4 regions of the Bacillus nitroreducens genome follow, and region 1 is predicted to be linked to each of the others. Evidence: riboswitches for the same ligand, from Rfam matches in the RefSeq annotation. Region 1 holds a riboswitch; each other region holds the start of a gene.

Region 1 (8,212 bases):
ATGCAAATGGGAAAATAAGGAGTGTGACTGTTAAAATAAAGCTTAAATGAAGCAAACTTCCTATCAAAATGACAAGTAACAGGAACAAAACCAGTGCACTAATAAACTGTAGCATTTTTTTAATTAGATCTTTTTTATTGATTTTTGTATGAATTTGTAATTTCTCATTTTCAAATTTGTGTTTTTTATAGTATTGGCGCCCAAATAAAGAGTCTAATAAAAAGGCAATAATCGCCATTAAAATGAGCCATGGTAATAGTGTGACATATTCAACACCTGTCGTCAATATTGCTACTGCGACCATTATCTCCAACGGACTCCACAAAAGGGCTAATGAGTAACCCCTTAACGATGCGGTTGTAATAAAAGAATCACGAATGTCTTTGCTATAAGAGGACAACATACTCTTTAGTACATCTTGTGAGATTGTGGCAGCCGATAAGTTCAAAAAAGCCGCAAGTATATGCGTAATAAGTGAACTACGTGGATAGAGCTTACCTAAATCTGAGGCATTTACTTTAATCAGGAGATTTAAATTCCGATCAAATCTTCCACTCCGAACAATGCTATTCATCCAGGGCAACATTGCTAATAGAGTCAGTAAAGATAGATTCGAAGTTAATAAACTAGGAATAACATGAATAGACTGACCTGTCGTAAAGAACAAGTAACTCCCTACGAGTAGAAACGAGCCTCCAAGAATTTTAAATAGTCGCGATGCCAAAGGAAATGACACAATTAGCATGATCATAGCAAGTAGTCCCAGTATGTAGTTAAACGTCTCGCTATCTATAAAAACATTTATTATCTGAAGTAAAAATACGACAGAATAAAAAAGATAAAGATTGCGGACCCATGCATATTTATTCATTTTTTCCTCTCCTACTCATGCTGTTAAGTCAAACAATCAAAGTATAGCATAGGGGGTAAAAATGACAAGGTAAACGCTTGCTTTGGATCGTATACTTCCTAAACATATTTACAAGCTTGTGATGTGGGATATCGTCTCCTAGTACACATGATATAGGCAAATTCATTTATTACTAAGTTGAAATTCACAATTGAAAAAGCAGCACTACAAACTTGAACAGAATTGTAGAACTGCTAACCATTCGTATTTCATCTAGTTTTCAGATCATTATCTTGTCCCTCTATTCCAACAGAAGGATGAGGGAAATAAATTCGGAATTGAGTCCCTTCATCTTTATGGCTGGTAACATCAAGCTTCCCTTGCATGAGTTTTATAATTTTAATGACAGCCATCATACCCAAGCCTGTCCCTTCCCTGCCTTTAGTTGTAAAAAATGGTTCATCTAAACGTTTAAGCTGTTCATTCGACATTCCTTCTCCTGTATCATTTATCTCAATGACAACACCATCATTTACTTCTTCAGTTCGTATCGATAGCTTTCCACCACTCGGCATCGCTTCGATACAATTTTTCGTAATGTTTAAGAAGCATTGTTGCAAAAGCTGTGGATCTCCTTTCACACGACAAGGTTGAATTGCCATCAGTATGTCTACACAGTTCATATTTGCCAGTGGCGTGATCACATTTATGGAACGAATGAGTTCTTGATCAAGTTCAACGACTACATATTCTTGATGAACGGATTTTGCAAAAGTTAAATAGTTACCAATAATATCATTTGCTCGGTCAATTTCTTGTAGTGATATTTCTATAAACTGTTTTCTTTTTTCTATTTCCCATTCATCTTTAGATAGATTTGTAAAATTCCTTTAACGACGGTAAGAGGGTTTCTGACTTCATGAGATATGCTGGCGGCTAAGTGACTCACTACCTCTAATTTCTCAGCTTTTATCACTTGCATATTCATATCCAAGCTTTCTTGTAACAATTCTCGAAAATAAAAAATAAAGAATGTGCAGAGTAAATGAACCAAGAAAAAGATGATAATGACCATATAGTCTGATAGGTGTAAATGACCGAATACGACAGTGCGGATCACTAATATAATTGTGCTAACAAAAAACGAAAAACTACATGCGATCAGGATTCTCTTATGTTTCCTTGCTCTTTTGAATGATTGGCGAATCAAAAATAATATAATTAAAATGAGGATACCTGTAAGTGCTGCTGCATAAAAGCCACTTCCTAGTTCTCCTAAATAAAGTCGAATGACGATGAATATGGTAACGAGCGATAGACTAGCCTTGCTTCCAAGATATAAGCCACCGAACATAATTGCGATCGTCCGCAAGTCCATAATAATCTCATTACCAATATGAAATGGAAAGAACATACAAGAAATCATGGCAACTATGACCGAAATAAGTTGAAGTATCTCTTTAAATTGATCAGAAAAATTTTTACCATTTGATTTTATTAAATAAGGAATAAATATGAGAAAGACAACTAAAAAAAGCATATTTAATAGTAATGTTTCGATATATGTCGCCACGCTAGTCTTATCCTCCCATCTCTGATGTTCCTTTAAATTCGTCAAAAAGTAAGAGAATCCTTCTTTTTTCACCCATTTATTTGAAGAATTTTTAATGAGAAGAACTGTACACGATATCAATTTGGAATCAAATATGCATCCCAACCCAATCGAATGTACTGCGTCAAAAAAAATGCACCCTAACTGGGTACATCATCTTTGTTAAGATTCATTTGTCTATAAAACTATTTCCCTTTCAATTGCTCAAACAATCTCTTCACGTTTATAATTCCTACATTCTTGTATTTTCCAAGAATCACTAGTTCCTTTGGAAGTTGTCCTACAGTATGAATACCATCTTCATTTAATTGTTTAATAAGGTTTGGTATACCAAGGAATTCTTCCTTTGTGAGTGGGATATCCTTCATTTGATCCGTTAGAATAATATAATCTGCTTTATAAAATAAAAAGAGTTCTCCTGGTCGTTCAAGGATCACTTTTCGGCGAGTCTTCTCTTCTTCAATGAAGAGGCGAAGTTCCTCAAATAATTGCTTATCATTGTTTTCATTAAATCGTTTTACATGTTTATGCAAATTTTCGAGATTGCTAGGCAACTCACTCATAATTCGAGCTTGTTGTTCTGCCCCCAATCGTATTAGAAATGTTTCGGACTTATCAAAGCGTTGGGGAAGTAAAAAGGCATCACGTAAGAAATAAGGAATTTCAAGTGTCTCCCCTTTATATTCGATTGTTCGAATTGCTGTGTATCCTGGCTCTGCTAATTTTGATGGAGCGACAGTTTTTGTAATTGCCACTTCTTTTTGTGTTTTTTTACCTAAAGGCTCTTTTTTCATAGATGCGACTAGTAAAGCCTCTAATGATTTTAGTCGTAGCTCCAGTTCAGTAATGTCATAACGCTCTTCCTTCGGAGGTGTTGGATCCTGATATTCTGGTACTTTGATTGAATACGAGGTATAGACTTCGACATACCACCTAACAATCTTGTAAATGGCTTCCCATGATAGTAGTGCCTCCGAATAACGAAACTTTCTCTTGTCATGTGAAGCCTGATTTCCAAGTTGACGAACCACATGAAGTGCATCTCTAATTTCTGTTGTAAGAATTCCCTCGTTCTCTAACATGGTAAGCCTTTCCTTTAATGTAATACGAGGATTTTCTTTTATTTTTTCATATTCCATAACTTGTTGAAGGATATTTTCTATTAATACCCTGGAATGGGTAAGCATGGTACGGGGGCTTGAAAAGATGGAGTTTTCTAATTCACCAGCTAAAAAGGCTAATTCTTTAGAAATCGGTTCTAGAAATCTATAAAAATACTTGGATGAATTCATATCTAGTTGTTCCTTTCTTACATGAAAAATCAAGGCCTGAATCTAATTAATAGAGATTCAGACCATCTGTTCGATTCCTTCATTTTAGTTGAAAAAGATGGGACAATCAAGGTCTTTTGTCACCTATTTATGGATCTATCAACTCTAATCGTGTATAAATCCCATCTTGGAAACATATCCCTTTTCAATCTAATTAAAGTGTGTTAACTTTATTATATAACTTAATATTTTGTGTTTTCACTAGGGGAACCCTTGATAAGGGCTGAGAAAAAAGTAGTTACTTTGAAACCCTCATTACCTGAACAGGCTTGTACCTGCGTAGGGATGTGGTTAAGTAAGATAGCTATACATATACATATCAACCACTTTCCTACATCGGAGAGTGGTTTTTTGTTGTACTTAACCGAACATATCCCTTTTTTCGATACAAGGTGTTCGACAAAAGGAGAAATGAAATGAAATTAATGGCTGTATCAGATGATCAGCAATCTGTAAAAGCGCTTGCTGAAAAAATCATTTCTATAAAAGATGTGATTGATTACGTACAAATCCGTGAAAAGTCAAAATCGGTACAAAACATTGTGTCTCTTATCGATTCCTTACTTAGCAACGGTGTTAAGAAAGAAAAAATCATTGTAAATGACCGCCTTGATGTAGCGCTTTGTATGAACATTCCTACGGTGCATTTACCTGAACATGGTCTACCTGTCAAACTGGTCAAACAACGGTACCCGCACATCCTAGTGGGTTGTAGTGTTCATTCCGTTGAAAAAGCTAAAGAAGCCGAAGCAAATGGAGCAGATTATGTCATCTACGGCCACTGCTTTGAAACGAACAGTAAAAAAGGGTTGCCACCAAATGGAATCCAGCCTCTTAGTCAGATAAAAAAAGAACTTAACATCCCTGTTTACGCTATTGGCGGAATTACCTTGGAAACATTACCGTCTGTCAAAGAGGTTGGTGCTGACGGAGTTGCGCTCATGTCTGCTATTTTTGCAGCAGATGACCCCCATTCTCTAACAAAAAAAGTCAGCGAGGCGATTCAGGATGAAAAATAACTATGATGTAGTTGTTATAGGTGGCGGGATCATTGGTTCCTCCATTGCTTATTATTTAACAAAAGAACAAATGGATGTTGCCCTAATAGATGAAGGACAACTAGGTGAAAAAACAACAAAAGCCGCGGCTGGTATGCTTGGAGCTCATTCAGAAAGTGACGGTGATTTCTCTCTCTTCTTCCCGTTCGCTAGATCCAGTCAGCTAGAATACAAACAATTAAAAGACGAACTTTATGAGCTGAGTGGGATAGATATTGGTTATCGAACAGGTGGAATTCTAAAACTAGCATTTACAGAACAAGATCTGCAAAGTCTAGTATCTCTATTAAAACAACCAACTGTAAATTGGTTAAATGACTACGAAGTCAACCTGTTAGTTCCAGACATTTCTAAGAATGTGATAGGTGCAGCGCATATTGCTGACGATGTAAATGTGAATCCGAAAAATACATGTGAAGCTTTTACTAAAAGTGCGCAAGTTCTTGGAGCCTCAATTTTTGAATATTGTCATGTTCATGAAATTGAAAATGGACATAATCAGTATAAAGTGAAGACATCAAAAGGTCATTTCTATGCAAAGCATGTCGTCATAGCAACTGGTGTTTACAGTAATCCTCTTTTAGAGAATCTAAGAATCTCTGAACAGTTATCACCTGTAAAGGGAGAAAGCATCATTGTTCAACATGATAAGCCCCTTTTACACCATACATTGTTTTATGATAAATCCTATATCGTACCAAGAAACAACGGTCAATTGGTGATAGGAGCAACGATGTTACAGGATGACTGGAGCGATTCAATTAGTCTAAATAGTGTTGAAGCCTTAATAAATAGAGCAAAAACGATGCTCCCCTCCTCTTCCGACTGGAGGTTTCATGGTTTTACAGCTGGCTTACGGCCTACCACCTTTGATGGACATCCATTTATCAGCAGACATCCTGAAGAGGAAGGGATTTTTATTGCATGTGGTCATTTTCGCAATGGAATCCTTCTGGCCCCTGCAACAGGAAAAATGATTCGTGATTTCATCCTCAATTATGAGGTAAAACAAGAGTGGATTGCTGCCTTTCATATTAACCGAAGGCAACTAGCCACGGTTTAGGAGGTGAGAAGATGAAGATAAGACTTAATGGAACACAAGTTGAACTTCCTGAAGAGGTGACTTCAGTAGAAAGTCTTTTGGCCCACTATGAGCTACAAAACCGAATTGCAATAGTAGAAATAAACGAAGATATTATTCAAAAAGATGACTATAAAACTAAAAAACTTGCAAATGGAGATGTCGTTGAAATTGTCCAATTTGTAGGAGGAGGATAATATGTTAACAATCGCAAATCGTACCTTTAATTCTAGACTTTTATTAGGAACAGGAAAATACCCATCTTTTGACATTCAAAAACAAGCAGTAGAGGTTTCAGAAGCTGAAATTTTAACGTTTGCGGTTAGGAGAATGAATATATTTGAAGCAAGTCAACCGAATTTTTTAGAGCAGTTAGACTTAACAAAATATACACTTCTACCTAATACGGCAGGTGCCAAAACGGCTGAAGAAGCAGTACGGATTGCAAAACTTGCTAAAGCATCTGGCTTATGTGACATGATTAAAGTAGAGATTATCGGAGACGACAGATCCCTATTACCAGATCCAATCGAGACATTGAGAGCATCCGAAATGCTTTTAAATGAAGGATTTATTGTGTTACCTTATACGTCTGACGATGTTGTACTTGCAAAACGTTTGGAGGAGCTTGGCGTACATGCTGTCATGCCAGGTGCTAGCCCAATTGGTTCAGGTAAAGGAATTTTAAATCCATTAAATTTAAAATTTATTATCGAGCAATCACAAGTACCTATCATTATTGATGCAGGAATCGGTTCTCCAAAGGATGTCGCATATGCGATGGAACTTGGCGCAGATGGCGTGTTATTAAATACTGCTGTGTCAGGAGCACAAGACCCTGTAAAAATGGCACGCGCTGTAAAACTTGCGTTAGAAGCAGGAAGACTCGGCTATGAAGCTGGCCGCATTGAAGAAAAAGACTATGCCGTAGCAAGTAGTCCAATGACTGGGTTAGTGGGATCTTAATTTTGGTGACTACAACTTCTAACCAATGAATGATTATCCCTCCGTTTACGCATGATAAAATCGGAGGTGATACAATTGGATAATAAAAATAAAAGTAAAACTAGTCTCCATCAAGAATATAATAATGGTTTTTTAAATAATATTAGTCAGTCTCTTGTCGATACAACAAAAGCGTTAACTGGCGACTACGAAGATGATAGTAACCAACAAGAAACTCAACAAAATAAGCAGTAGTTATCGGTTATTATATATAAGACTGCAAACATGTTTCAAAAGGACTCGTTTGCAGTCTTATGTCTTTTTACCAACGAATGAATGCCATTCTTATCCTAGTCCACCCTGCCCGCTTGGGCCCGCATTCGTTCCATTTCCACAATGAATGTTTCTTTCTCCAATAGAGCCTTCACCAAAATACGTGCCATTTTTACCTGCATGGTGATTGTTTTCATCGCACTCTTGACCACCATTATTTTTACGATTTCGATTGTTCATAATGTTGTTGCGATTTTCAACATCATTTGTGTTTCTTTGATATAAGCCTCGATCATTTTCTTGTTTTTGTTGATCCAAGATTCTTACATCACCGTCATTATATGTGTCAACATTATTGCCATTCACACCGCAACCAGTAAGTGCGAAAGCAAATAATGATGCCCCTAAAAAAGCGGATATATACTTTCTCATGTGTTAACCCCCTTTTACAAATCAGAAACGCTATATACGCCTCTACTTAGTTTGTGTTAACACATAAGAATTTACATATGTTAGATAACGGAAATGTGCATTAACCAATTATAACTCTCCTTATGTTACTATTATGCGCACATTCAAATGATGAATGAACGTTTTTCCATTTATAGATTTTCTCAAACTGGGAAATCTATGTCTGAAAACAAGGTCTTTGAAAGCAATATAAAGATTCCTTTCCAACCTTGTCTTTCAATTTAGCAACATTGCATACATAATGAAATCGTGGAGGTTTGTTAATGGTACAATCATTAAGAGAAATTATGACATCAGATGTATTAACAGTGAATGAAACACAAACTGTAAAAGAAGCGGCAGCACTAATGAGTCAGTATAATATCGGGGCTATACCAGTAGTTAATAATAACAAACAAATTGTTGGAATTGTAACAGATCGAGATATCACCCTTAGAACGACTGCACAAGGTGAAAGTCCTCAAACACCAGTGTCTGAAGTAATGACAGCACAGCAAATTGTTAAAGGCACCCCTGACATGGATGCACACGAGGCTGCAAATTTAATGGCTCAACATCAAATTCGCCGCTTGCCAGTAGAAGAAAATGGAC
Region 2 (8,212 bases), on a different contig from region 1:
ACACATGCCCCATAAATCCAAGGAATGTTATATTTTTGTGCTGCATCATTTAGCAGCATTCTTATATCAAAGTTATCGGTTGCATCAATTATTAGATCAACATCATGAATGATATGTTCAATCTCCTGAATTGAGACATCCATGACATGTGCATTGATATCAACCTCAGAATTGATTTTTTCCAATCGGTTTTTGGCAGCGATTGCCTTTGGCATACGATTCTCTGCATCTTCTTCACTATATAACTGCTGTCTTTGTAGATTCGTCCATTCCACATAATCACGATCAACGATTGTTAACTTTCCAATCCCAGCACGAACAAGTCCCTCTGCACTACCCGTGCCAAGAGCACCAGCTCCAACGATAAGAACATGTTTGCTACTAATTTTTTCTTGTCCACCTATTCCAATTGGTCCAAATAACTCTTGCCGTGAGTAGCGTTCTGTCAACTTGAATCATTCCTTCCTTTATCCCCTATACGACTCTCATTTGAAATCTTCTGATATAAAATATCGTACCATATCTTGATTATTTACATGAAGCGTTAAGTTTTCAAAATAATGTAAAGGAGATTTGCTGTAGATAGACGAAATACCCTAAACTCAACATGACGATAAAATAAAGTACAAAAATCATATCATACTTTGAAAATGTTAACTCATAATAAAAAGTTCGATGGTTTTCGCTTGAAAATTGTTTTGCTTCCATGGCTACCGCAATTCGATGAGCACGTCTAATGCTTTGGGATAATAAGGGAATTGAATATACCTTCAATTTATTAAAAAACGATTGTATCCCATTTTTACGTTCATACCCTCGTACTCTCAACGCATTTTGAATGGTTTGAAACTCTTCAATCATGATTGGAATTAAACGCAATCCCGCCATAAAACTATAAGCATATTTGGGTGGCAGTTTAAGTTGCTGCATTAATGAATAAAAAAGGAAAACAGGTCGCGTTGTTAAAGAAAACGTTAGGCCAAGCCCTGCAAAGATAATCCCCCTGAATCCAACAAGTAAACCTTTATAAATACTTTCCTCCGAAATAGAGACCAATCCCCATTGATACAAAACTGTATCTCCTTTTCCAAAAAAAACCATGGAAGATGAGGTTGAAACAAATATAAGGAGAAATGGTAAAGTTAATAATAAGATTCTTTTAGCAGAATGTCCTGAGAAACAAAAAAATAAAATAAAAACGACTACAGCAGTATGAATAAGAAATGGAAGATGGTCTGTGAATAATACGACAATGCATAAAAAAACTAATACGATCAGTTTTACACTTGGGTTGATTCGATGTAACCATGTCTCTTTACTTGAAAATTCCATTTGTAAATTCCTTTCTACTCTTACACTGATACAACACTATGATTGACATTCGACCTTCTTGCAATTTGATCTTTTATCAAACGACCACTTTCAATAGTCCAAACTCGTGTTGCAAAATATTCTTCAATTTTCGAATCATGAGTAACCATCATAATCGTCTTGTTCTTTTGTCTATATTTTTCTAGCAAGGTAAGTAGTGCAAAAGTATTCTTTAAATCAAGTCCAAATGTTGGTTCATCTAGTAAAAGAATTTGTTGATCTCTTATGATTGAAGCGGCTACACTTAATCTTCTTTTTTGACCCATTGATAGCTGAAAAGGATGTTTATCTCTATGTGTTGTAAGATGAAATAATTGTAAAAGCTCTTCAACCGTGTCAGCTATTTCTTGTTCATCTCTTTTGTCAATTCGCAAAGAATATGCAATTTCTTCATACACAGAGTTCGTGACAAATTGTAACTCAGGATTCTGAAAAACAAAGGATATTTGCTGACTAAGTTTGAATGAATTTCTTATCTTTTTTCCATATAAGATATAGTCACCTGTTGTTTTAATAAATTGCATAAGTGAGTGAAGGAACGTACTTTTTCCCGCTCCATTCTGCCCCCTTATGACAATCCACTCACCTGGAAAAACCTGTGCATCATCCACACTCACTAATTCCTTATTCTTCCTATATCCTTTAAATTGTTGAAGTTGAATGAAAGGTGGACTACTTGCAAGATTATCTTGATGACTGTTTATCCTATTGTCTCGAACAAAGTGATCCCATGCATCAGGATACCAAATCCCATGCTCTCGCATGAGCGTTTGATAGCGAGATAACATATCATCCTTATGTCCATCAGCAATTACTTCTCCTACATCATTGAAAAGGATAACTCTTTCTACTAATTCAAGAACATGATCAAGTTTGTGCTCTACAATAACGAGTGTTTTATCTTGTCCAACGTTCTTAATAACCTCCCAAATTTCTTCTGTCCCACCTGGATCCAGCATGGCTGTTGGCTCATCTAAAAATAATACATCAGGATCGAGTGCTAAAACCGAAGCGATGGCTAAACGCTGTTTCATTCCCCCAGACAACGTTTGAATGCTTGTATGCACCATTTCTAAATCTAATCCAACCTGATTTAAATAATATTGGATTAGCTCAGACATTTGTTCCTTTGGGATTTGCAAATTTTCCAAGACAAAAGCAATCTCCTCATCCACAAATGGCATACAAAACTGGGAGTCTGGGTCCTGGAAGACATAACCCCATTTTGCGGGGACCTGTAGTGAATCCACCTTCATCGGTACTTCTATTGAGCTGGGGATAATCCCGCTCAATACCTGAAGTAACGTTGATTTTCCACATCCTGATGGTCCCAGAAGTAGTACTTTCTCTCCTTTTTTAATATTGATAGACAAGTCCTTAAAAACTAAGGACTCATCTCCTGGAAATTTCAAACGTAGATTTTCTACATAGGCAATTGTTTCCATTTTAAACACCCTTTTATTTTTGATCTAATGAATCAAAATCACTTTTCGAAAGTGGGCGTACAAGATTCGTTACTCCTGTCATTTCCAACACCTTCACAAGATAGAATGCAAATATCCCAGCAAATAATATAGAACCTATAAATCTAGCTACCACTAATAAAGCAAGATTCCATACAGCTAAATCACCTATCTCTCCATAAGCAATATCCATGATGATTGAACCTAAACATGAAGCTGAAGCTGCTAATAGAATGACAGCAAGATTATATTTTTTGTACCGAAAGAGCATAAATACTATTTCTGCAAACAATCCTTGCACAACACCATAAAGAAGAACCGTTAGTCCCCATGGAGAACCCAATATAAATTCTCCTGAGGCAGCTGCTATTTCGGCAAGTAAAGCAACACCTGGCTTACGAATGACCAAATATGCAACAGTAGCTGCAATAAACCACATTCCATATAGTAATTGATCTATATGTAGTCCAATTGGCTTCACAACATAATATAAGGATCCCCAAGCGATATAAACGATTCCAAATGCGATTGAAATCACAATTGTGACCAAAATATCTGTTAATTTTAGTCCATTATTTTTCATAGAAAACTCTCCTCTTATATATGGGTACTTCAAACAGTTACTATTTGCTTAACAGGCCATTTCTCTAATCGATACGCCATTTCCCAGAAAGAATACTCATATTGACTACTAATTAAAAAATGATCCTTCATGCGTTCTCGGTCTACATCCGTTACATTTGAAGCAATATCATTGATGCGATTAATTTGTTCTTCAACCAATTCTTTAAACCATTCACCACCATATGCTTCAATCCATTTATGATAGATTGGTTCTTCTGGTTGACAATCTTTAAGTCTTTCCCCAATCTCATAATACAGCCAGTAACAAGGCAATAAAGCTGCAATGACATCACCTAAATGGCCCGAATAAGCTGCTCTATACAAGTGGGATGTGTAGGCATAGGCTGTTGGTGCAGGTTTGAAATTTTTTCTATCTTCTTCAGTCACACCTAACTTTTCCGAAAAACTTTTATGTAATTCTAATTCAGCTTCGTAGGTCCCTTGTGCATGTATCGCCAGTCGATTCGTTGTATGTAGGTCCTCTGCTTTAGCAGCACCTATTGCTTGTACCTTAGCAAAATGCGTTAAATAATAAGCATCTTGCAGCACATAATATTTAAAACACTCAAGTGGCAAAGAACCATCACCGATACCTTTTACAAATGGATGCTCAAAGCTAGCCTCCCATATAGAATTTGCCTCTTTTCGTATCTCCTCTGAAAATAACATTTCATTTTTCCTCCCTTTAATCACTTATTAAGCAAAATAAAAAACCACCTTCTTTACACAACGTAAAAAAAGTGGTTTGGATTGATTATTAACCATAAAAAAACATACTAACCCAAAGCCCACTTCCCTACGCTGGTATAAACCAGATCAGGTTCTAAGGGTCTCGAGGTCATGATAACTCAATCCTCAATCTCAGCCTTATTTGTAAATAAAACAATGAATGCAAACATTGTCATTTACCATTTTAAAGGCACCCCTAGTGGAATCGTGATTTTTTATAAAATTTGCTTATTTCCAATACTAACATGTAATCTTATTTTTTCAAGTGTTTTCTAAATACTTTCTACTCAACATACACGGCTGTGCCATATGCAATAATTTCAGAAGCATTTTGCATGACAGCTGAAGTTTGTAGGCGCATTCCGATAATTGCATTTGCTCCCTTTGCTTTAGCATCATCAACCATTCGGCCAATTGCTTTCTGCCGAGCCTCTTCCAACATTTCAGTGTAATCGGAAATTTCTCCTCCAACGATTGTTTTTAATCCTGCCATAATATCTCGACCAATATGTTTAGACTGGACTGTACCACCTCTTACAAATCCTTTAAGCTCTTTTACTTCTTTACCTGGTACATAATCAGTAGTCACGATAATCATTTTGATCATCCTCCTCTTTCTCTCGTTTTCGTTCCCATACTAAAATAGCAAATAATAGAACAATAGCCACCATATAAAAAGTATAAAACGTGATTGCTCTTGATATATCAATAAACAAAAATACAATACCTACAATTTGTCCAATTATCGCTATTAACAATACAATATATTTTGCAATATTCCACATCATTCCCTACCTGCTTTACGTTGATAAATTTTTCTTACAAATAGGAGATAAAAAACAATGGGCATTGGCGTTTGTATTAATCCCCAAATTCCCCAAAACCAGTAGTTATGTCCCCTCTTCCTTGCATCTAAAAATAACCAAAAACTTTGAATAAGTAGGATGATTATTAGTAGTATCCAAAATTCGATGCTATACTTTTTCATGTATGCATCACCCGTTTTCTATATCGATAAAAACTATATAGAGGAAAACTAATGGTCGCAATACCTTGAATGATGATAAACACGATTGGTATTTGAAAAACTGCGGTTATTAAACTTGTCATAATAAATAAGGCAATTAAGATAAATGCGATTAAATCCCGTCTAAACTTCTTCTTTTGTTTTTGTTGTTCAACTGCCACCATTTGTTCAAACACTTGTAAATCAGGAGTAAAAACCGAGTAATGTTGATCAATTTTAGTAAAAGCATCATTAATTTCTTGAATGGTTTCTGAATCTTCCTCATTTCGTTGTTCGGCGTTTAGTAGTATTAGTTTGCTTTTCTTCATTAGGTCTCAGCTCCTTTCTTACTGTTTTGATTCCATTATGTATTCTCGATTTAACAGTACCAATGGCGATATGAAGCATGTCAGCTATTTCTTCATAAGAATACCCATAGTAATGTTTTAATACAATCGGAATCCTAATTTCATCCGAAAGCCTTCCAAGTGCAGCAAGAGCATCATTCCAATCCTCTGAATGGTTCTCAAATTGCCATTTCATCTTTCGCAATGCTTGTTCCTGATGCTTAAATTCTAGTTCACGTTTCTTTTTTCGGAGATCGTCAATATACAAGTTTGTTGCGATTGTTATCAGCCATGAGGAGAATTTTGATTTACCATTATATAATTTGATTTTTTCCATACTTTTTAACATTGCTTCCTGTGCCAAGTCTTCAGCAATATCAGGGTTCATTGTTGCCTTTATTAAATACTTTACTAAAAAAGGATAGTTTTCCTTAAAAAGCATAGCAAACGCGAGTGAATCACCACGCTTCGCACTGCGAATTAACTCCTTTTCATCCATGCAATAATTCTCCCCCGAGAAGATTTATTTGTTTTTTCATTCATAATACGAAGAGTGTAATCGAAAAGTTCACTTTGAAAAAAATTAATTTGGACTTTTATAGTATATGCGCTTTGCTTCTTGAAACAAGTAAAAATGAACAATGGTTGTGATTAATGTTCGACGTAAAATCAAGGACGTGGAGTTCATAGGACTTTATTTGTGACTTACTGAGCTACTATTGTCGATATTAGACTTTTATTTGGACTATCCTAAGGATTTCTCACTATCGTTGTCGCAATCAGAGTCTTATTTGGACTTTAACCTGAATTTCTTCAAGTTCCCTGTCGCAATCATATCTTCTTTTGATCTATTCCATGTTTTTACACTGTTATCCCTTTTCAGATCACTCCTGTTTTGGACTCTCCCACAGATTTCACCGCTATCATTGTCAAAATCAAATTAGCCAAAAAAGGTTACATCAAATAAAGCAGCCTGAATAGGCTGCTCCATCAACATTCATTATTCTATCTCTGTTACATCGGTGTTTTTTCTTGTTTGGGCCAATTCGTCGGTTAAATTGTCGATACTGTTTTTCACATTGCCTTTACCTGAGAGGTTTTCGATGATCTCTTTCACATCAATACCTGATGAGGCTTTTAAAGATTCTTGAAGGGTTGACATCAAGTTCGTGGCATAACCTGTTACTTTATTGGCGCCACCGTTTTCCCCACTACTACCTGTATCCACAACCGTAATTTTATCAATATTTGATAATGGTGCAGCCACTTCTTTCGCGTATTGAGGAAGCATCTTAATGATCATATCAAGAATTGCAGCTTTTCCATATTGCTCGAATGCTTCAGCAATTTTTTGTTTTGCTTCCGCTTCAGCAAGACCAGTTAGACGAATAATGTCTGCTTCAGCTTCCCCTTGTGCACGCTGAGCTTCCGCTTTTGCTAGACCGTCAATACGGATTTTTTCTGCTTCGGCTTTTGCCATTGCTTCGATACGATATTTATTCGCATCTGCCTCTGCTAATTGTTTCGCTTTTTCAGCCTCTGCCGCTTGAACGACTGCATATCGATCAGCATCAGCCTTTTTCTTTACCTCTGAGTCGTATTGTTTTTCACGACGTAAAATTTCTTTTTCTTCAAGTTCAATCTGTTTCTGTCTTTCGATGATTTGGATTTGCATTTGCTGTTCTGTAACTTCTTGTTTCGCTCTTGCTTCTTCTAGATGATAGGCTTGGTCAGCTCGTGCTTTTGCAATATCCTGCTCTCTACGGAACTCAGCCATTTTTAATTGGTTGATTTTTTCCGCTTCTGCTACTTCTGTTGCTCGCTCTAGCTCAGATTTCTTTGCTTCTTTATCTGCTTCTGCACGCTTAATACGGGTTTCCTTATCTGCTTCTGCAGTTGCAATGTCAGCATCACGTTTTACCTGAGCAATTCTTGGCTTACCTAATGAATCGAGGTAACCATTCTTATCACGAACATCCTTAATTGTGAACGATACAATGACAAGACCCATTTTAGCCAAATCTTGTGATGCAACGCGCTGCACTTCTTGTGAGAACTTTTCTCTATTTTTATAGATTTCTTCAACTGTCATCGACCCGAGAATCGAACGAAGATGACCTTCCAATACTTCTCTAGCCTCATTTTCTCTATCTTCTTTTCGTTTACCTAAAAATTGCTCTGCAGCGGTGGCAATTTCAGAAATAGAACCACCGATTTTAATAATGGCTGTACCATCGGCCATTACGGGTACACCTTGTTCTGTGTAAACCTCAGGCGTTTGCACATCTAATTTACTCGATAAGAGACTCAGTGGTTCAGCTTGTTGGAAAACTGGTAGTACAAAAGTACCGCCACCACGTACAATTTTGATCCGGTTCCCAGATTCGTCCACATGAACATTTTTCCCACCCAAGTAACTTCCTGTTACGATAAGAGCTTCATCTGGCCCCGCTGTTCTGTACTTAGTAACGAATACCCCGATTAGTGCAAGAATTAAAAATGCGACAACTCCTATTACAATCCAAATTCCTGTTGTCATGTTTGATTTCCCCCTTTAATCTTCATATTTTGGTAAGGTAAGACGTATACAACGCCCTCTTTCACATCTATAATAAGAACCTTTTCATCATATGAAATTGGTTCATTATTAAAGGCCTTTGCTGATTTAGAGA
Region 3 (8,212 bases), 2.1 Mb from region 1:
AGCGAATTCGATCGTTTAGCAAAAATCAACGAAGACATTATCCGTCATATCATTGTTAAAGAAGAAGAATAAGAAATTTTAGAGAGTATAGACTCTGTTTCAATATCCTGTTAAGGAGATGGTTCTGATGATGAATCGCGTAGTTCTTGTAGGGAGACTTACCAAGGACCCTGAATTACGATATACCCCAAGTGGAGTTGCGGTTGCAACCTTTACGCTTGCAGTGAATCGAACATTTACTAATCAGTCAGGTGAACGTGAAGCTGACTTCATTAATTGCGTCGTATGGCGCCGACCAGCTGAAAATGTTGCAAACTTCCTAAAGAAGGGAAGCTTAGCAGGTGTAGATGGTCGTCTTCAAACAAGAAATTATGAAGGACAGGATGGCAAACGCGTATATGTTACAGAGGTTGTGGCAGAAAGTGTTCAGTTCCTTGAACCAAGGAATGCTAATGACCAACAACGAAGCGGTGGAGGTAACTTTGGTGGTGGCTATGGCGGCGGTAACCAAGGCGGCTATGGTGGCAATCAAGGTGGATTTGGAGGCAACCAAGGCGGTGGCCAAGGTGGCTATTCTCCATTTGGACAGAGTCAGAACCCAAATCAAAATCAAGGACCTACAAGAGTAGACCAAGATCCATTTGCAAATGATGGACAACCTATCGATATTTCAGATGATGATCTACCATTCTAACTTGTAAGTCAATCGAATATATACATTTGTCGGAAGGAGGAAAAAGAAATGGCAGGCGGACGTAAAGGTGGACGTGCAAAGCGTCGTAAAGTGTGTTACTTCACAGCTAATGGAATTACACACATCGATTACAAAGAAGTAGATTTACTTAAAAAATTCGTTTCTGAACGTGGTAAAATCTTACCTCGTCGTGTAACTGGTACAAGTGCGAAATACCAACGTAAATTAACAGTTGCTATTAAACGTGCTCGTCAAATGGCATTATTACCATATGTATCTGGTGAATAATATCCAAAAAAGGCGATGACCCTTCAATGTGGTCATCGCTTTTTTTATTGCTGTTTTAACAAAAAAGAACCACAATAATTCATTTATGTGGTTCCTTTAGTAACTATTTTTTAAGAATGAAAAAGCGTGGTGAAGCAATGGTTAAGATAGACAATATAATGGAACATAACGCGAATGTAGCTAGCATTGTAATCCCGTTTAAGCTGAAGGAGTACCATGCTGGGTTTTCAATTTCTGGTGCAAAATATTCAATAAAGAGAAAACCTGCTAGAAAGTGCCAGAAATAACGAGCAAGACTTCCAATAAATATTGCAAAAGTAATAGCGAAAATAGCTTTTGATTTTTGATCATTTGTTAAACTTTCTTGTACGATAGATTTGAATATTCCTCCTAAGCCAATGAATGAAAAGGCAAGGATATATTCCATAATAGCTTGAACAGGGTGCACAATCCATGGATCGAATACGATTTGAAGTAATCCCCATAATAGTCCAGATAACATCCCTATTTTTAAACCCCATCTTAAGGCAATAATAAAAACAGGGACCATAGCAAATGAAATAGATATGGCTGGAGAAAGTTTAATGGATGGAAGTAGATCTAAAACTAGGGCTAACGCTGCAAAAATAGCTGCTTCAATCATTGCTTGTAATCTTGTATTTCGCATAAAAAAATCCCCCTTGAAGTAGTTGAAAAAATAACGAACCTCAAAGGAGAACAATTATTAAAAGAAAGACGTTCTCGCAGAATATCTCCACATCCCTACGCTAGTGTTAACTAACAGGTTCGAAGGGTCTGAACTTGGACGTTCACTCTCAGCAATATTGCTCCCCTTGTGGTTACGTTTATTATTCACTACTATCATAATCGAAAATAGGGAAAAGTAAAACAAAAAGATCGCATGTGTTAATGAACAAGTAATAAATTACGCAGAAGTTCGAAAGTTGAAGACTTGATAGTAAAACTTTAAAATAGAAAGTGATTGTTTTTTGTGTCTAGCTCTAGAAGCCATCAGCTCTTGTGGTTAAAGCTTATGATTGTTGCTGATAAGGCGGGTGTGCTTAGAGCTTTTCTAATTTAAGTTGAGGTGAAAAGGTGAAGAATACAAAATTAATAACAGAAGGGACCGTGCTACTCGCGGTATACAGTGCACTGTTACTACTCTCTTTATATATCCCACTCATAGGAACAGTGTTAGTAGTGCTTTTACCCTTACCTTTTATTCTGTTTACGGTAAAGCATGGGATAAAAATGTCATTGCTTTTTTTCCTAATAGCCTTTTTATTATCTGGTTTATTAGGTTTTGTAATGGGAATTATACTTACGATTATGTTTGGGGTTACAGGAATACTATTAGGGGAAATGATCAACAGAGGAAGAAATGGAATCGAGCTTTTCTTAGGTAGTTGTTTGGCTTATTTGTTTTCGTTCGTTCTTCTTTATATAACTGTTATAGGTGTGTTACAAATTGACATTAATGAAGTACTTATTGAAAGTTCACGAGAATCTTTAGAGATCGTCGAGAGTATAATGGGTGCAACAGGGGGCGAAGCCAATACACAACTCGTCACACAAATTGAGGAGTCTGTTAAAATGATGCAGTACTTAATGCCAAGCATGTTTGTGTTTATGGCGATGGTTCTAGCATTCATTCAAGTTAAGGTGATTAAACCTGTACTTATACGCCTCCAAGTGAAAATGAATCCATTCCCTCCGTTTCGTGAAATCCATTTTCCAAAAAGTATTTTATGGTATTATTTATTGATTTTACTTATTAGCTTTGTTGAAATGGAAATAGGCACATTTGGATATACCGCCTTTATAAATTTCTTTTTTATTTTGCAGTTATTTATGGTGATTCAAGGATTGTCATTTATTTATTATTACTGTCATCAAAAAGGAATCACAATAGCCGTTCCGATTGTATTGACAATCTTAACCCCATTTCTCCTTTATATTATACGAATCTTAGGTATAATTGACTTAGGATTCCAACTGCGAAATCGAATTAGTAAAAAGAAGTAAAACAAAGCTTTAGGAGCTGAAAATTACATGCCAGACTTTTACAAAAGGAAGTTATTTCGCTATCCCTTATATGCTTTGCTTGCCATCACAAGTATATATAGTGCCATTCTCTTTTATTTTCACTGGATAATTGGGTTAGCAAGTTTTCTGCTCCTTGGTATCATTGCCTATTATTTATATAAAGCAAACTCACATCTCAAAAGGGAAATGGAGCATTATATCTCGACCCTTTCATATCGTTTAAAAAAGGTTGGCGAAGAGGCATTAATGGAAATGCCGATTGGAATCTTACTCTATAATGATGAATTTCAGGTTGAGTGGGCCAACGCCTATTTATCGAATTGTCTTGATGCCGACACATTAGTGGGAAGGTCGTTGTATGAGATTGAGGAATTAATTGTCCCACTTATTCAGCAGGAAGTTGAAAGTGACACGATTACATTAAATGAACAGAAATATAAGGTGATTATCAAGAGAGAAGAACGATTGCTTTATTTCTTTGATGTAACCGAACAAATGGAAATTGTGCAATTGTATGAGGCGGAGCGAACCGTATTAGGGTTTATCTTTTTAGACAACTACGATGAAGTAACCCAAGGAATGGATGACCAACGAAAGAGTTCATTAAACAGTCAAGTTACATCCATTTTGAACGAATGGGCAAACGAGCATGGTGTATTTTTAAAAAGAACCTCGTCTGAGCGATTTATTGCCGTGTTGAATGAGGAAATCTTATCGAATCTAGAAAAAACAAAGTTTACAATCCTAGACGATGTAAGAGAAAATACAGCTAAGGAAAGTGTGGCAGTAACGCTAAGTATTGGAATTGGAATAGGTGTATCGACACTCCCAGAATTAGGGATAGCCGCGCAATCAAGTTTAGACCTTGCATTAGGACGTGGTGGAGACCAAGTTGCAATCAAACTTCCGAATGGAAAGGTCAAATTTTATGGCGGTAAAACGAATCCAATGGAAAAGCGGACTAGAGTCCGTGCACGCGTGATTTCACATGCTTTAAAGGAAATTGTATTAGATAGTGATAAAGTCATCATAATGGGCCATAAATACCCTGATATGGATGCGATAGGAGCATCTATTGGGATCTTAAAAGTGGCACAAATGAATCATAAAGAAGGATATATTGTGTTAAACCCGAGCGAGATTGATTCAGGCGTTGGGCGTTTACTAGAGGAAGTAAAGGAAAATTCGGATTTATGGTCGTATTTTATTACACCAGAACAGGCGCTTGAAATCGCTTCTAGTGATACACTGCTTGTTATCGTTGATACCCATAAACCATCCCTAGTTATTGAGGAAAAGCTCGTATCTAAAATTGATAAAATCGTTGTGATTGATCATCATCGACGTGGTGAGGAATTTATTCAATCACCTTTACTTGTCTATATGGAGCCATATGCATCGTCCACAGCTGAGTTAGTAACGGAACTTCTTGAATATCAACCAAAGCGGAAAAAAATAAGCATGCTCGAGGCAACCGCACTACTAGCTGGAATCATCGTAGATACAAAGAGCTTTACGCTTCGCACTGGATCGAGAACGTTTGATGCAGCATCATATCTTCGAGCACAAGGTGCTGATACCGTCCTAGTTCAGAAATTCTTAAAGGAAAACATGGATCACTTTAAAAAGCGCTCTAGGCTAATTGAGTCAGCATTTATTTATAAAAATGGAATAGCGATTGCAAAAGGGAAGCAAAACGAAACTTATGACCAAGTGATGATTGCCCAAGCTGCGGATACATTACTCACAATGAATGATGTTGTTGCTTCATTCGTTATTTCCGTTCGAAATGATTCAAGAGTGGGAATCAGTGCCCGTTCATTAGGGGATATCAATGTTCAACTTATTATGGAAGGTCTAGGTGGCGGTGGTCATTTAACAAATGCAGCTACCCAGTTGGAAGATGCAACAATTGAAGAAGCAGAAGAACAATTACTTTTAGTAATAGATGAGTATTTAGAGGGAGGAACCAAGAAATGAAAGTTATATTCTTAAAAGATGTAAAAGGAAAAGGGAAAAAAGGTGAAGTAAAGAACGTATCTGATGGGTATGCACACAATTTCCTATTCAAACAAAACCTTGCGATTGAAGCGACACCAGCAAACTTAAAAACTTTAGAAGCAAAGAAGAAAAAGGAATCAAAGGAAGCTGCTGAGGAGCTCGCACAATCAAAAAAATTGAAAGAAACTCTCGAAGCTCTTACAGTAGAATTGCAAGCGAAAGCGGGAGAAGGCGGACGACTATTTGGATCTGTTACAAGCAAACAGATTGCGGATCAACTTGCAAAAAAGCATAATATTAAAATTGATAAGCGTAAATTTGACCTTCCAGATGGAATAAGAGCTTTAGGATACACAAATGTAACCGTGAAATTACATCCTGAAGTAACAGCAACTGTGAAGGTACATGTCAAAGAACAGTAATTTCCATTGAAATTGAATATAGAAAACAGATAGAATGAAAAATGTGGTTTTGTTTAAACAAGATCACATTTTTTATTGTATCGGAAAAATTTAAATTGGATCTTGTGGATCTTTTTTAAATAGATTATCTTTATTTAGCTCTCAGTGCCAACATATAACAGGTCTAGCCAATCCGTTAAGGACGTTAAAGAAAACGCCTTTAGTCGTATTGTCTTACGCTTGTCGGACTTATACAGGACCACAGAACGCTTGAGAGCATTAGTTTTTTTGAGGATGTTTTCACTTTCAAGGTGCTTACTCATTTGTATGTTGATTAGAAGCTATTTTCATTGGAATTATGGAAAAGAGAAGTATAATAGATAATAAACTACTATGTTTAAAGGGAGTGGAGAATAGTTGAGTGACATTTTTGCTGATCGTATTCCTCCGCAAAATATAGAGGCAGAGCAAGCTGTTCTAGGTGCCATTTTCCTAGAACCAAGCTCACTTACTCTTGCTTCAGAATTATTAATTCCAGAAGACTTTTATCGGACAGCACACCAAAAGATTTTTGATGCGATGCTAAACCTCTCAGATAAAGGTGAACCAGTTGACCTAGTTACGGTTACTTCTGAGTTAGCGGATGCAAAAATTTTAGATGAAATTGGCGGAGTTTCGTATTTAAGTGATTTAGCAAGCTCTGTTCCAACAGCTGCCAATATTGAATATTATGCAAAAATAATTGAGGAAAAATCAATTTTACGCAGACTTATTCGTACAGCAACGACGATTGCAACGGATGGTTATTCACGTGAAGATGAGGTTGATGCACTTCTAGGTGAGGCAGAAAAAAGCATTATGGAAGTAGCAAACCGCAAAAACGCGGGTGCTTTCCAAAATATTAAGGATGTCCTTGTCCAAACCTATGATAATATCGAAACTCTTCATAATCGTGTAGGTGATATTACAGGAATTCCAACTGGTTTTACTGAGCTTGACAAGATGACAGCTGGTTTCCAACGAAATGATTTAATTATTGTAGCTGCTCGTCCTTCCGTTGGTAAGACAGCCTTTGCCCTTAATATTGCACAAAACGTTGCAACGAAGACGGACGAGAATGTTGCCATTTTTAGTCTTGAGATGGGTGCAGATCAGTTGGTCATGAGGATGCTTTGTGCGGAAGGTAACATTAATGCCCAGAACCTTCGTACAGGGTCATTAACACCTGAAGATTGGAGTAAGCTAACAATGGCAATGGGTAGCTTATCAAACTCAGGGATTTATATTGATGATACGCCAGGTATTCGTGTCAATGAAATTCGTTCAAAATGCCGTCGTCTTAAGCAAGAAAGTGGATTAGGGATGATACTAATTGATTACCTTCAGCTGATTCAAGGTAACGGAAGAAGTGGAGAAAACCGACAACAGGAAGTATCTGAAATCTCACGTTCCCTAAAGGCATTAGCCCGTGAGTTGAAAGTTCCAGTTATCGCCCTATCACAGCTATCTCGTGGCGTTGAGCAAAGACAGGACAAGCGTCCAATGATGTCAGATATTCGTGAATCAGGAAGTATCGAGCAGGATGCGGATATTGTTGCGTTCTTGTATCGTGATGATTATTACGATAAAGAATCAGAGAATAAGAATATCATTGAAATCATTATAGCAAAACAACGTAACGGCCCAGTGGGAACAGTTTCACTAGCATTCGTAAAGGAATACAATAAATTCGTCAATTTGGAACGAAGGTTTGACGACGCAAATGTTCCACCAGGCGCATAAAAAAGAGACGTATCATCGTGATACGTCTCTTTTTTATGTATATGGCAATATATCTATGTAATAAATCTTCGCTTGTGTCTTTTGTTGTAAAATTTGACAAAAAACCTTAAAAATTTTGACGCCTGGTGAGACAAAAGGCTCATGTAGGTGTCAAAAAGCTACAATTATTGTGTCAAAAAATGACAGTAATACTACAATTATATTACATATTGGAAACTATTATCCTATTTCTTTAATTCTATGGTAAATTTAAAAAGGTATAAAATAGTGATTATTGTCGAACGATTAATACGTCTTGGCGTATTTTGTAAGATAACGCTTTTCAACTCACAAGGTGAGAGGAACGAATATTTCGGACAAGCAACCTTTGTTCAGGGAGGAAAGATCGTGTCAAACCAAAATGACCAGAAAAAAACACCAAGAAAATACATGAAATTTTTTAAACGAGTAGCAATAACATCCATTGCACTTTCTACACTTGTGTTTGGAACTGTATCAGCCGATAGAAAAATCCAAACGGTGTATCATATATACATAGATGGTGAAAGAATTGGAACAGTAGATTCTAAGAATGTGGTTGAAAAAGTAATCAACCAAAAGGTAGATTCTTTACAAGAACAGTATCAAGGACTTTCTTTAATTGCGGATAATGTCTCTATAGTTGAAGAACATGCTTTTTTACCTAGTTTCAATAACGAAACAACTAGAAAAAAATTAGAATCCGAGATTGAGATTGCAGCAGAAGCTAAGGCCATTACTGTTGATGGAGAGTCAGTTGCATTCCTTAAAAGTACTGAGGATGCAGAAGAAGCTCTTAAACAATTTAAATTACAGTATGTAAGTGAAGAGGATCTTCAAGAACTTGAATCCAGAAAGGACTCAGAAGAACCATTACCGACTTTGGCTGAAGGACAATCTCGTATATTAGACGTATCATTCGCGGAAGAAGTTTCAATTTCTGATGAAAAAATTTCACCAGAGCAAATTCATAATCCTGCCG
Region 4 (8,212 bases), 130 kb from region 1:
ACTACGGATTGAATCTTTACTTCCCAACAGTGTCACACTTGACATGGATCGTGCCATTTGTTCTTCTTGAAGAGTCCAAAGTCCATCCATTGTATCAACTGGTGGTTGTAGCGGGTTTTGTGAGCCGCGTACAACATTTAAGAAAAATTGCTGCATCGTTGTGATTTCCTTTTTTGCCTCTTCGTCCGTTTCAGTTGCAATTACATTTAGACAAACCATCATGTATGGTGAGCTTAAATACTCGGATGGTTCGAAACGATCACGATATATGGAGATCGCTTCTTCCATGAATCTTGGCGCAAAATGGGAGGCGAATACGTATGGCAATCCTAACTTTGCCGCCAAGTACGCGGAATCAGTTGATGAACCTAGAATATAAATAGGTACATTTGTACCAACTCCTGGGTACGCCTTCACATAGCCTTGCTTTTCCATTGGGCCAAAGTATGTAAGTAATGCATTTACATCATTTGGGAATGTATATACAGAATCATTATTTGAACGTCGTAAGGCACTAGCTGTCATCATATCGGTACCTGGTGCTCGGCCAAGTCCTAAATCAAGCCGATCTGGATATATAGTAGCCATAGTCCCAAATTGTTCAGCCACGACTAGAGGTGAATGGTTTGGAAGCATGACACCCCCAGAACCAACTCGAATGGTTTCGGTGTGCTCTAAAGTGTGTTTAATTAAAATCGGTGTCGCAGAACTAACTAGTGTTGGAGTGTTGTGGTGTTCAGCAATCCAATAGCGTTTATATCCCATTTTTTCAGTTGCTTGAGCAAGGTCAATCATATCATCAATTGCGTCTTTTCCATCCTTCCCCTTGCGGATTGGCGCGAGATTTAGAACGGATACAGGTATTTGTATATTTGTCATTTGCATTTTTCCCTTCTTCCATTTTCTTATTTTCTATCTTAACAATTCATTGAAAAGAAACAAACTTTCCTGCTTGAGGATGTCTTTGTGAGATCCTACTTTTTATTTACATGGCTAAAGAAAGGAATTAATAGTAGAAAAGAATTAGGTAAAAACTAATGAGGGAATTATAGGATAAGGTGGAGTTATTATGCATTTTTTTGCTTCACAGGAACATCTCACTGTAGCGGAGTGGGTTCTCAGAGCAATTGTTGGTTTTACGTTTTTTGTTGTAATTGCGAGGATAATGGGGCAACGAACCATTTCGCAGGTTGGACTTCTCGACTTTGTGATTGTTTTACTAATTGGAAATATAATTGCTCATCCGTTATCTGATGAAGAATTAGGATTAACAGGATCAATGATTACAATGACTGTTATTTTGATTGTTTATTTGGTTGGGGTTTTATTAAGTTTACGTTTTAAAAGAGTTAGAAAATGGTTTATCCCCACGCCTATTCCACTTATCGAAGATGGAAAGGTTTTGTATAAAAACTTGAACAAAGCAAGAATCTCAATTGATGTATTGTTATCAGAATTACGAATGAAAAATATAGAAGATATCCAGAAAGTTGCTCTTGCTTTTTGGGAACCAGGTGGATCTATCTCCACCTTTTTGAAAAGTGAACATCAACCATTAACACCCAGTTCCATTCAAACTCCCCTCCAACCCTTTTATTATCCTAAGACTTTGATTAAAGAAAGAAAAATTATTTATGAAGAGCTTGAGCAAATCGGGAAAAATGAAGATTGGCTCTTAAAAAAGATTGCAATGAGCTATAAAAACGTCACAATGAATGAGATTCTACTAGGAACAATTGATGAAAACGAAAAGATAACCTTGTTTCTGTACCACTAAAGACATTTAGCTCCTTAAAATACGCACTACATAAATTGGTCATACTAACTCAAGAAAATTTAAATTGGAGGATTTGGCTTGGAACAATCATGGATTTCCCTTATCCCATTCATTATCGTTATTGGGATGGCAATATGGTTAAAAGATATTTTACCTGGGCTTGTTTTAGGATTAGTTGTTGGTGCAATCCTTGTTACATCTGATATATTAGCTGGAGCTGGGCAATCCATTACGTACATTGTGGCAACTTTATCAGATCCAACGAATATAAAAATTGTGAGTTTTCTATATGTGTTTGGTGGATTGGTTGGAATGATGAATATTGCTGGGGGTATTAAAGGATTTACAGAATGGATTGGGACAAAGATTAAAAGTGAGCGTGGTTTGCTGGGGTTAATTTGGTATACCCTCCCTTTTACCTTCATGATGCCTATGTTTCGCATTATGATGATTGGGCCGATTATAAAACAATTGATTAAGAAAATGAACCTTTCAAAGCAAAAAGTCGGCTTTACATTAGATATTTCAACCGAATCGGTTATTGTATTATTACCAGTTGCGACTGCATTTGTCGGATTCATGGTATCTCTCGTTGAGGGAGGTATTAAGGGACTTCATTTAGGTATGTCCGCTTATGAAGTGTTTTTATTAAGTATTTTGTTTAATTTTTATGCGATTGTGATGCTATTGATTGGAATTATTCAGACGTTTTTACCTTCTAAACCAAAATCGAAGTCAAATATGAATGACTCGGATGAAGAACATGAACATGAGTTTCATCGAATGGGGATAAAGAAAGAACTTTCTCTTGTAAAAGCTCAACCATGGCATTTGATTGTCCCTGTGTTTTTACTTTTAGGATTATCTCTTTATCTGTTATGGGAAGATGGTCGTTCTCTCGGAGCTAAAACCATATTTGAGGCTTTTTCAATGGCTGATGCAACCTTCGTGATGCTTTTAGCTGTATTTATCACACTCATTTTTACATTTGTTTTTTATATCATTCGAAAGCAGAAACTACATGAAATTATGTATCATTTCTACGATGGTGGAAATCAAATGATGCAAGCCATTAGCCTTCTCATTCTGATTTGGGCTCTCACGTTATCAGCAGAGGAACTTGGCTTTTCTGCATTTATTAGCTCTACCTTAGGGTCATTTCTACCAGGATTTCTTACTCCAGCTACTATTTTTTTAATTGGTTCTGTAGTCGGATACTTTATTGGCTCTTCATGGGGAACTTGGGGATTATTTATGCCACTAGGAATTGCATTGGCCTTATCAACTGGTGCTTCTATCCCGTTAACCGTAGGAGCTGTGTTTGCAAGTGGTGCCTTTGGAGCGTTGACTTCTCCATTAGGTGATACTACGATCACGACAGCTTCAATCTTAGATCTAGACCTCGTAGATTACGCTCAGTATAAATTAAAACTCTCGGCAATTGGTGCTGTCATTGCTACTGTGCTTTACATCATTGGTGGCTTACTAATCTAAAAAAGACTAAACAAAGGCTGTTTAGTCTTTTTTCATCTATTCAAATGCACCTTGTAATCTTTGTAGCTAATATTTAGGTCAACAAGAGATGGCCTTTGCGTTTGAGTCTTTTTGCTCAGTTAGTTTCGGCTTTCCCACTGATTTGCTTTGTTACGGTTTTCTGTTATTTATCAGTTAAAATTGCGTTCAGAAAACCGTTTAAAAGCAGAGCTCTTTAGTACAATCCCAATAATGATAAATCCGAAAATTGATCCTGCAATTGAACTAAAAATAAAGGAAGGTACGAAACCAAATAAAGCCACATTTTGTCCAAGAATCAGTGTAGCAATTGGATAACACGCTAGCGCACCCAATAACCCAGTTCCGATTATCTCGCCTGTCATTGCCATTGAGGTTTTCTTCGTTTTTTTATATAAATAAGCAGCTAAAAATGCTCCAATCATACTACCTGGGAATGCGAATAAAGAACCTGTTCCCATCATGTTCCGAATAAGTGAAACGGAAAAAGCTTGAAGTACAGCATAAGCAGGTCCCAAAATAACCGCAGACAATACATTAATAAAGTGCTGCATTGGAAAAACTCTTGTAAATCCAAAAGGTATTGAAAAGAGATGGCTAGTAATGGTCCCGATTGCAACAAACATGGCTGTTAGTGTTAATTTTAGTGTTTTATTCAAGCTAAATTCTCCTTATATGATATTAATTCATCACCAAGCCGCCATCAACGACAAGGTTTTGTCCGGTAATACCCTTGCTCCATGGGGATGCGAAGAATAGCACCGCATTTGCTACATCTTCTGGAGTCGTTACTTTTTGAAGTGGTGTGGAATCCTTGATTAATTGGAAAACCTCCACAGAAGTAGCTGAACTTGCATCAGTTGTTTGTAATAACCCTCCTGAAACCATGTTTACATTGATTCCATATGCACCTAGGTCCTTGGCCATACTTCGAGTGAAACCCAATAATGCAGCTTTGCTTGTGTTGTAATCATGATACGCAACGACAGGATTTTGAAAAAGATTAGTTCCAATTGTTACAATACGTCCAAACCCAAGTTCTTTCATACCTGAGATTGCAGCCTGTGTCGTATGTAATGCCCCTTTTATTGCGCCTTCAAGCTGTATATGATAATCCTCCCATGCAATTTCCTCGGCGCTTTTTCTTGCGATTGGATCAAAACGGAAGTTAATTAAGGCGTTATTGATAACTGTTGTGATTGGTTGATCAAAATGTTTTTTGGCTTCTAAGAAAAGATTTTCCACTTGTTCATGATTTCTTACATCGGCTTGGATTGCAATTGCATGATCCCCAATTTCTTCTTTTAATAATAAAGCCTTTGCTTCACTTTGGTAATAATTGATGACTACTTTTGCTCCTTCGTTCGCAAATGCTTTGACTAATTCTTTGCCTAACCCACGTGCACCACCAGTAACGAGAACAACTTGATTCTGTAATTTCACGCTAGTAGCCTCCTTAATTAATAAAATAAAAATACCGCAAAAAAAACAGGCCCAAAAAAATGGACCTGGTTTAGGTTTCAAGAAAAATGGAAGTTTACCACTCTACTTTCCTCCGCCGGTATTATCCGGATCAGGTCCAAGGGTTAAAAAACACTTGTTTTTCTCTCAGCCCGACTGGGCACCCCTAGTAGTTTGCGAATATTCTTTATTTAAGAATAGTATGTTCCTATAGAATTGTAAAGATATATGATTCTTTGAGTAATGAAAAAAATATCAAATATATTTACTACCCTCTCTAATACTCAATTTGGGTAAATTTGTGTTACGAATAAAGTCCCGTACTGAATTCGGATTGGTCTTTGAATACTCTCGTAATGCCCAACCAATTGCCTTTTGTATGAAAAATTCTTTACTTTCAGCATTAGCTTTTATGTATTTGTATAGTTTTGTTTCATTTGTTTCTTCTTTGTATTTTAGTTGAAATAGGATTGAAGAACGTATTAACCACATGTTGTTACTGTAGGACCAAATTTCAATTTTATCCTCAATCACACTTGGGGTTTCTTTTGCTATTTTTCCAACAAGATGTGGAGAAAGGACATCGACAGTATCCCACCAAGATTTAGTTGTAATGAGGGTTTCAATAAAGGACAGGTGGCTACTATTGATTTTTTTAATTGCTCTTACTAAGTAGTCTTGTGCTGCATACTGATATTCTCTTTCATTCTTCTTCCATAATTGATTAACTAACTCAAGATTCAATTCTTGTTTTAAAATACCTGTTTGCTTATAAAAATCACGCATTAATTGTCTTCTTAATGGTGTTTTTATACCAAGGAATGGAAAATGGTTTTTCATATATTTTTGCATGGGTATGGCGTTTTCTTCGTCTCGATTCTGTTCAAATAATGAAACAAGTTGGTTTAGTTCCTTCATATCATTCGCCCCTGTAGACTCATTTTCCCTATTATACGAATTAAAAGTAAAAAATACTATCTTTTCTATGTAAGACTACGTCCGAAAAGATAGTATTTTGCCCTTGTTATTTTGGATTAATAGGAGTTACGACTGCAAATAGGTTTTCTGTTGGATTATTTAGGTTTACTTCAATAACCTTGTACCCTTCAAGGTCCTTGTAATCATTTGAAACAGGTGTTTTGATCTCGTTGCTCATCTTTCGTACTTCCCTTCTAACTATTTTCTCACACAATAGGTAGTATATGATGCGGTTACGAAAATGTGCCTCTTTTTTTAAAAACTTTTTCAAACCTTAAATTTTTAATGCCTCATCACGAACGCGGTCCATAAATTCCTTCACCACATCATGATTTGCATTTTTGCTGCTTAACTTCAGCATGGCTCTTCCGACAAAGTTAACTCCCTTGTTTTGTCCCTCATAAATGAATTTGGTGTGAGAGTCGCCTAACTTAATGAGTGTAAAAGTTGTCGTAATTTCGAAAGCTTTCCCTATTACAAAGCTTGTTTGTTTTTTCTTTTTATTTTCGGTGTCTTCATATTGTGTTGTTTCAACGATATAAGTTTCTACTCGTTTTCCCTCACGATATTTCTGCTGATGTTTTGCGCCGACTTCCCCTTCTGTTTTCTCAAGTAAGGTATGTTCCTCAACCTTTGGCATGATTTTTTTTATATTTTTATCCGAAAATAGATTCCATACCTTTTCAATATTTGCCTTTATCGTTGTTTCCTCTTTCCATTCAATCATTGTTTTGTTTATCCTCCTTACCAGATGCAAGAAATTCATCGATCTGCTCAATTTGAAGATGAAGATCTGCAATTTGTTTTTCTATATTCTCTCTCTTCTGGAGAAGTAAAATCTCCAGGTGTGCAAATGATTCATCTTCCATAACCGATATCATCTCTTGGATTGAAAATCCTAGGTTTCTTAGTTTCGTTAAAAGTATCGCAAGAAAAAAACTCCCATCATCATAATAGCGATACTTGTTTTTCGGATCGATATAAGCCGGCTCTAACAGTTTAACTTCCGCATAGTATCGCAATGTTTCCTTGCTCAACCCGGTCATTTCAGCAAATTCACTTATTTTATACAACTGCTATCCTCCTTGTTTTATCCACCTTTAACGGGAGTAAGAATGCCACTTTGAAATTATTAAATGCACGATGTGGCAATGTCTTTGTAACCTTCATCGTGTATGTCTTTTTGCAAAACCTATGGAGAGGAGAAATACCCTACACTAGTGGAAGACAACTTTATCTTAAACTATGGGGTGCACCACTCGGTCAACACATATCATTCAAAGTTTGTCCATCTAGTATTTCTTCAAACAGTATCTTGGTAAAAGTATTTTTTACTGCGATCGATACTATCATTCTAGTACAGTAGTTTACGAAAAAATAATTTGCTACTCGCTTTTATGAATGAAATCATGTGTAAAATAAAACAGAAAATGCCATATTAGTAACAAACTATATTGGAAAGGATGTGGAATTTTTAGTGAAAGATAAACATTTGAAAAATCAAGTTCTGTATATTACAAATCCCGCTTATGATGTGTTGCATTCAGAAAATCTACTTGATGAAACGAACGAAGAAAGTCAACGTGAACAAATGGTTCAGCAAGAAATGGATAAATAAAAAAACGGAGGACAATTCAAAAATTGTTCTCCGTTTTTGACCGTTAATCAAGCGGTGTAATTTCCACATTCAGTACCCCAACACTCGGTGCTGCACCTAGGGCTTCGAAAGCTTTACGGTGAAGATTGATTCGATTGGCTGGATATTTCTTCACTTCGTCAACAACTGTTACAATGACGTCTTGATGTGGGACAAACGAAACATTTCTCACCCGTAATCGTTGACCACATTTAAAAGGGCTATTTTCTCCGACCGCTACAGTCATATTGTTATCGTAGGACCAACCTAATTCACATTTTGTTGGTGTTCCGCCCCAGGTCCAAGTGGCTTTCCCAAGGATGGTATCTGGGTTTCGGTTCCAGTCCCAGCCATAGTATGGTGCTGGATACTGCGGCACGTACTGATGATAGTAATAACCATCGTACAAATTCCGTGGTTCTAAGTATCCGTGACAATAAGGGCAGTAATAACCAGATGTATGTCTTATCATCTCACTTCTTCTCCTTTGAAACTTCCTAATTACTTCGTCTACTTAAATGTATGTCACTTGACTAGTAATGGTTCCAATTGGAGTCGTACTTGGTATTCGAAACTTAAAGTGTGAGATTTTGTAATTTCTAATTCTGTGAACGAAATAAACCGAGTAGATCTGTTTTATTCGTTACAAGGTCCTCTAGTGTATACCCATTTAGGACATTTATAAATGCCTGTAATGCTTCATTTAAAGCAAATTTAAGTTTACAAGAAGGTGAGATTGCGCAATATCCCCCTCCTGATTTAAAGCACTCAACTATATTGAAGTCGTCTTCTGTCTTGGATACTACTTCCCCGATGTTAATATCTTTTGGATGCTTAGCAAGTTTGAA

What was found. A riboswitch is a leader RNA that binds a small molecule or an ion and turns the genes downstream of it on or off. The one in region 1 is predicted to bind thiamine pyrophosphate.
Region 2: it holds a riboswitch for thiamine pyrophosphate, as region 1 does, so the genes downstream of both, tenA (thiaminase II) here and ACWPVE_RS19720 (thiamine phosphate synthase) in region 1, are expected to answer to the same signal.
Region 3: it holds a riboswitch for thiamine pyrophosphate, as region 1 does, so the genes downstream of both, thiT (energy-coupled thiamine transporter ThiT) here and ACWPVE_RS19720 (thiamine phosphate synthase) in region 1, are expected to answer to the same signal.
Region 4: it holds a riboswitch for thiamine pyrophosphate, as region 1 does, so the genes downstream of both, ACWPVE_RS20345 (3-oxoacyl-ACP reductase) here and ACWPVE_RS19720 (thiamine phosphate synthase) in region 1, are expected to answer to the same signal.

What each region holds. Positions count from the first base shown of each region.
Region 1 is NZ_CAXHYI020000003.1:3,231,992-3,240,203, reverse strand. It holds gene ACWPVE_RS19740 (hypothetical protein) at 1-871, opposite strand, end outside; gene ACWPVE_RS19735 (ATP-binding protein) at 1,120-1,512, opposite strand; gene ACWPVE_RS19730 (LytS/YhcK type 5TM receptor domain-containing protein) at 1,701-2,423, opposite strand; gene ACWPVE_RS19725 (DUF4145 domain-containing protein) at 2,648-3,754, opposite strand; TPP riboswitch at 3,987-4,096, shown strand; gene ACWPVE_RS19720 (thiamine phosphate synthase) at 4,210-4,812, shown strand; gene thiO (glycine oxidase ThiO) at 4,802-5,914, shown strand; gene thiS (sulfur carrier protein ThiS) at 5,926-6,129, shown strand; gene ACWPVE_RS19705 (thiazole synthase) at 6,131-6,898, shown strand; gene ACWPVE_RS19700 (hypothetical protein) at 6,974-7,132, shown strand; gene ACWPVE_RS19695 (hypothetical protein) at 7,223-7,582, opposite strand; gene ACWPVE_RS19690 (CBS domain-containing protein) at 7,885-8,212, shown strand, end outside.
Region 2 is NZ_CAXHYI020000001.1:718,940-727,151, forward strand. It holds gene ACWPVE_RS03430 (thiazole biosynthesis adenylyltransferase ThiF) at 1-449, opposite strand, end outside; gene ACWPVE_RS03435 (energy-coupling factor transporter transmembrane component T family protein) at 553-1,332, opposite strand; gene ACWPVE_RS03440 (ABC transporter ATP-binding protein) at 1,353-2,816, opposite strand; gene ACWPVE_RS03445 (ECF transporter S component) at 2,830-3,417, opposite strand; gene tenA (thiaminase II) at 3,447-4,127, opposite strand; TPP riboswitch at 4,235-4,395, opposite strand; gene ACWPVE_RS03455 (YbjQ family protein) at 4,471-4,785, opposite strand; gene ACWPVE_RS03460 (hypothetical protein) at 4,766-4,975, opposite strand; gene ACWPVE_RS03465 (YxlC family protein) at 5,172-5,522, opposite strand; gene sigY (RNA polymerase sigma factor SigY) at 5,476-6,039, opposite strand; gene ACWPVE_RS03475 (SPFH domain-containing protein) at 6,541-8,079, opposite strand; gene ACWPVE_RS03480 (hypothetical protein) at 8,076-8,212, opposite strand, start outside.
Region 3 is NZ_CAXHYI020000003.1:1,082,778-1,090,989, forward strand. It holds gene rpsF (30S ribosomal protein S6) at 1-72, shown strand, start outside; gene ssb (single-stranded DNA-binding protein) at 128-694, shown strand; gene rpsR (30S ribosomal protein S18) at 743-982, shown strand; gene thiT (energy-coupled thiamine transporter ThiT) at 1,086-1,649, opposite strand; TPP riboswitch at 1,725-1,826, opposite strand; gene ACWPVE_RS09220 (YybS family protein) at 2,078-3,007, shown strand; gene ACWPVE_RS09225 (DHH family phosphoesterase) at 3,035-5,008, shown strand; gene rplI (50S ribosomal protein L9) at 5,005-5,451, shown strand; gene dnaB (replicative DNA helicase) at 5,848-7,212, shown strand; gene ACWPVE_RS09240 (peptidoglycan DD-metalloendopeptidase family protein) at 7,600-8,212, shown strand, end outside.
Region 4 is NZ_CAXHYI020000003.1:3,360,928-3,369,139, reverse strand. It holds gene ACWPVE_RS20365 (LLM class flavin-dependent oxidoreductase) at 1-879, opposite strand, end outside; gene ACWPVE_RS20360 (DUF421 domain-containing protein) at 1,070-1,777, shown strand; gene ACWPVE_RS20355 (Na+/H+ antiporter NhaC family protein) at 1,856-3,271, shown strand; gene thiW (energy coupling factor transporter S component ThiW) at 3,442-3,948, opposite strand; gene ACWPVE_RS20345 (3-oxoacyl-ACP reductase) at 3,971-4,732, opposite strand; TPP riboswitch at 4,823-4,928, opposite strand; gene ACWPVE_RS20340 (DNA alkylation repair protein) at 5,006-5,668, opposite strand; gene ACWPVE_RS20335 (hypothetical protein) at 5,775-5,906, opposite strand; gene ACWPVE_RS20330 (SRPBCC family protein) at 6,003-6,455, opposite strand; gene ACWPVE_RS20325 (MerR family transcriptional regulator) at 6,448-6,801, opposite strand; gene ACWPVE_RS20320 (hypothetical protein) at 7,206-7,346, shown strand; gene ACWPVE_RS20315 (RlpA-like double-psi beta-barrel domain-containing protein) at 7,390-7,836, opposite strand; gene ACWPVE_RS20310 (RrF2 family transcriptional regulator) at 7,964-8,212, opposite strand, start outside.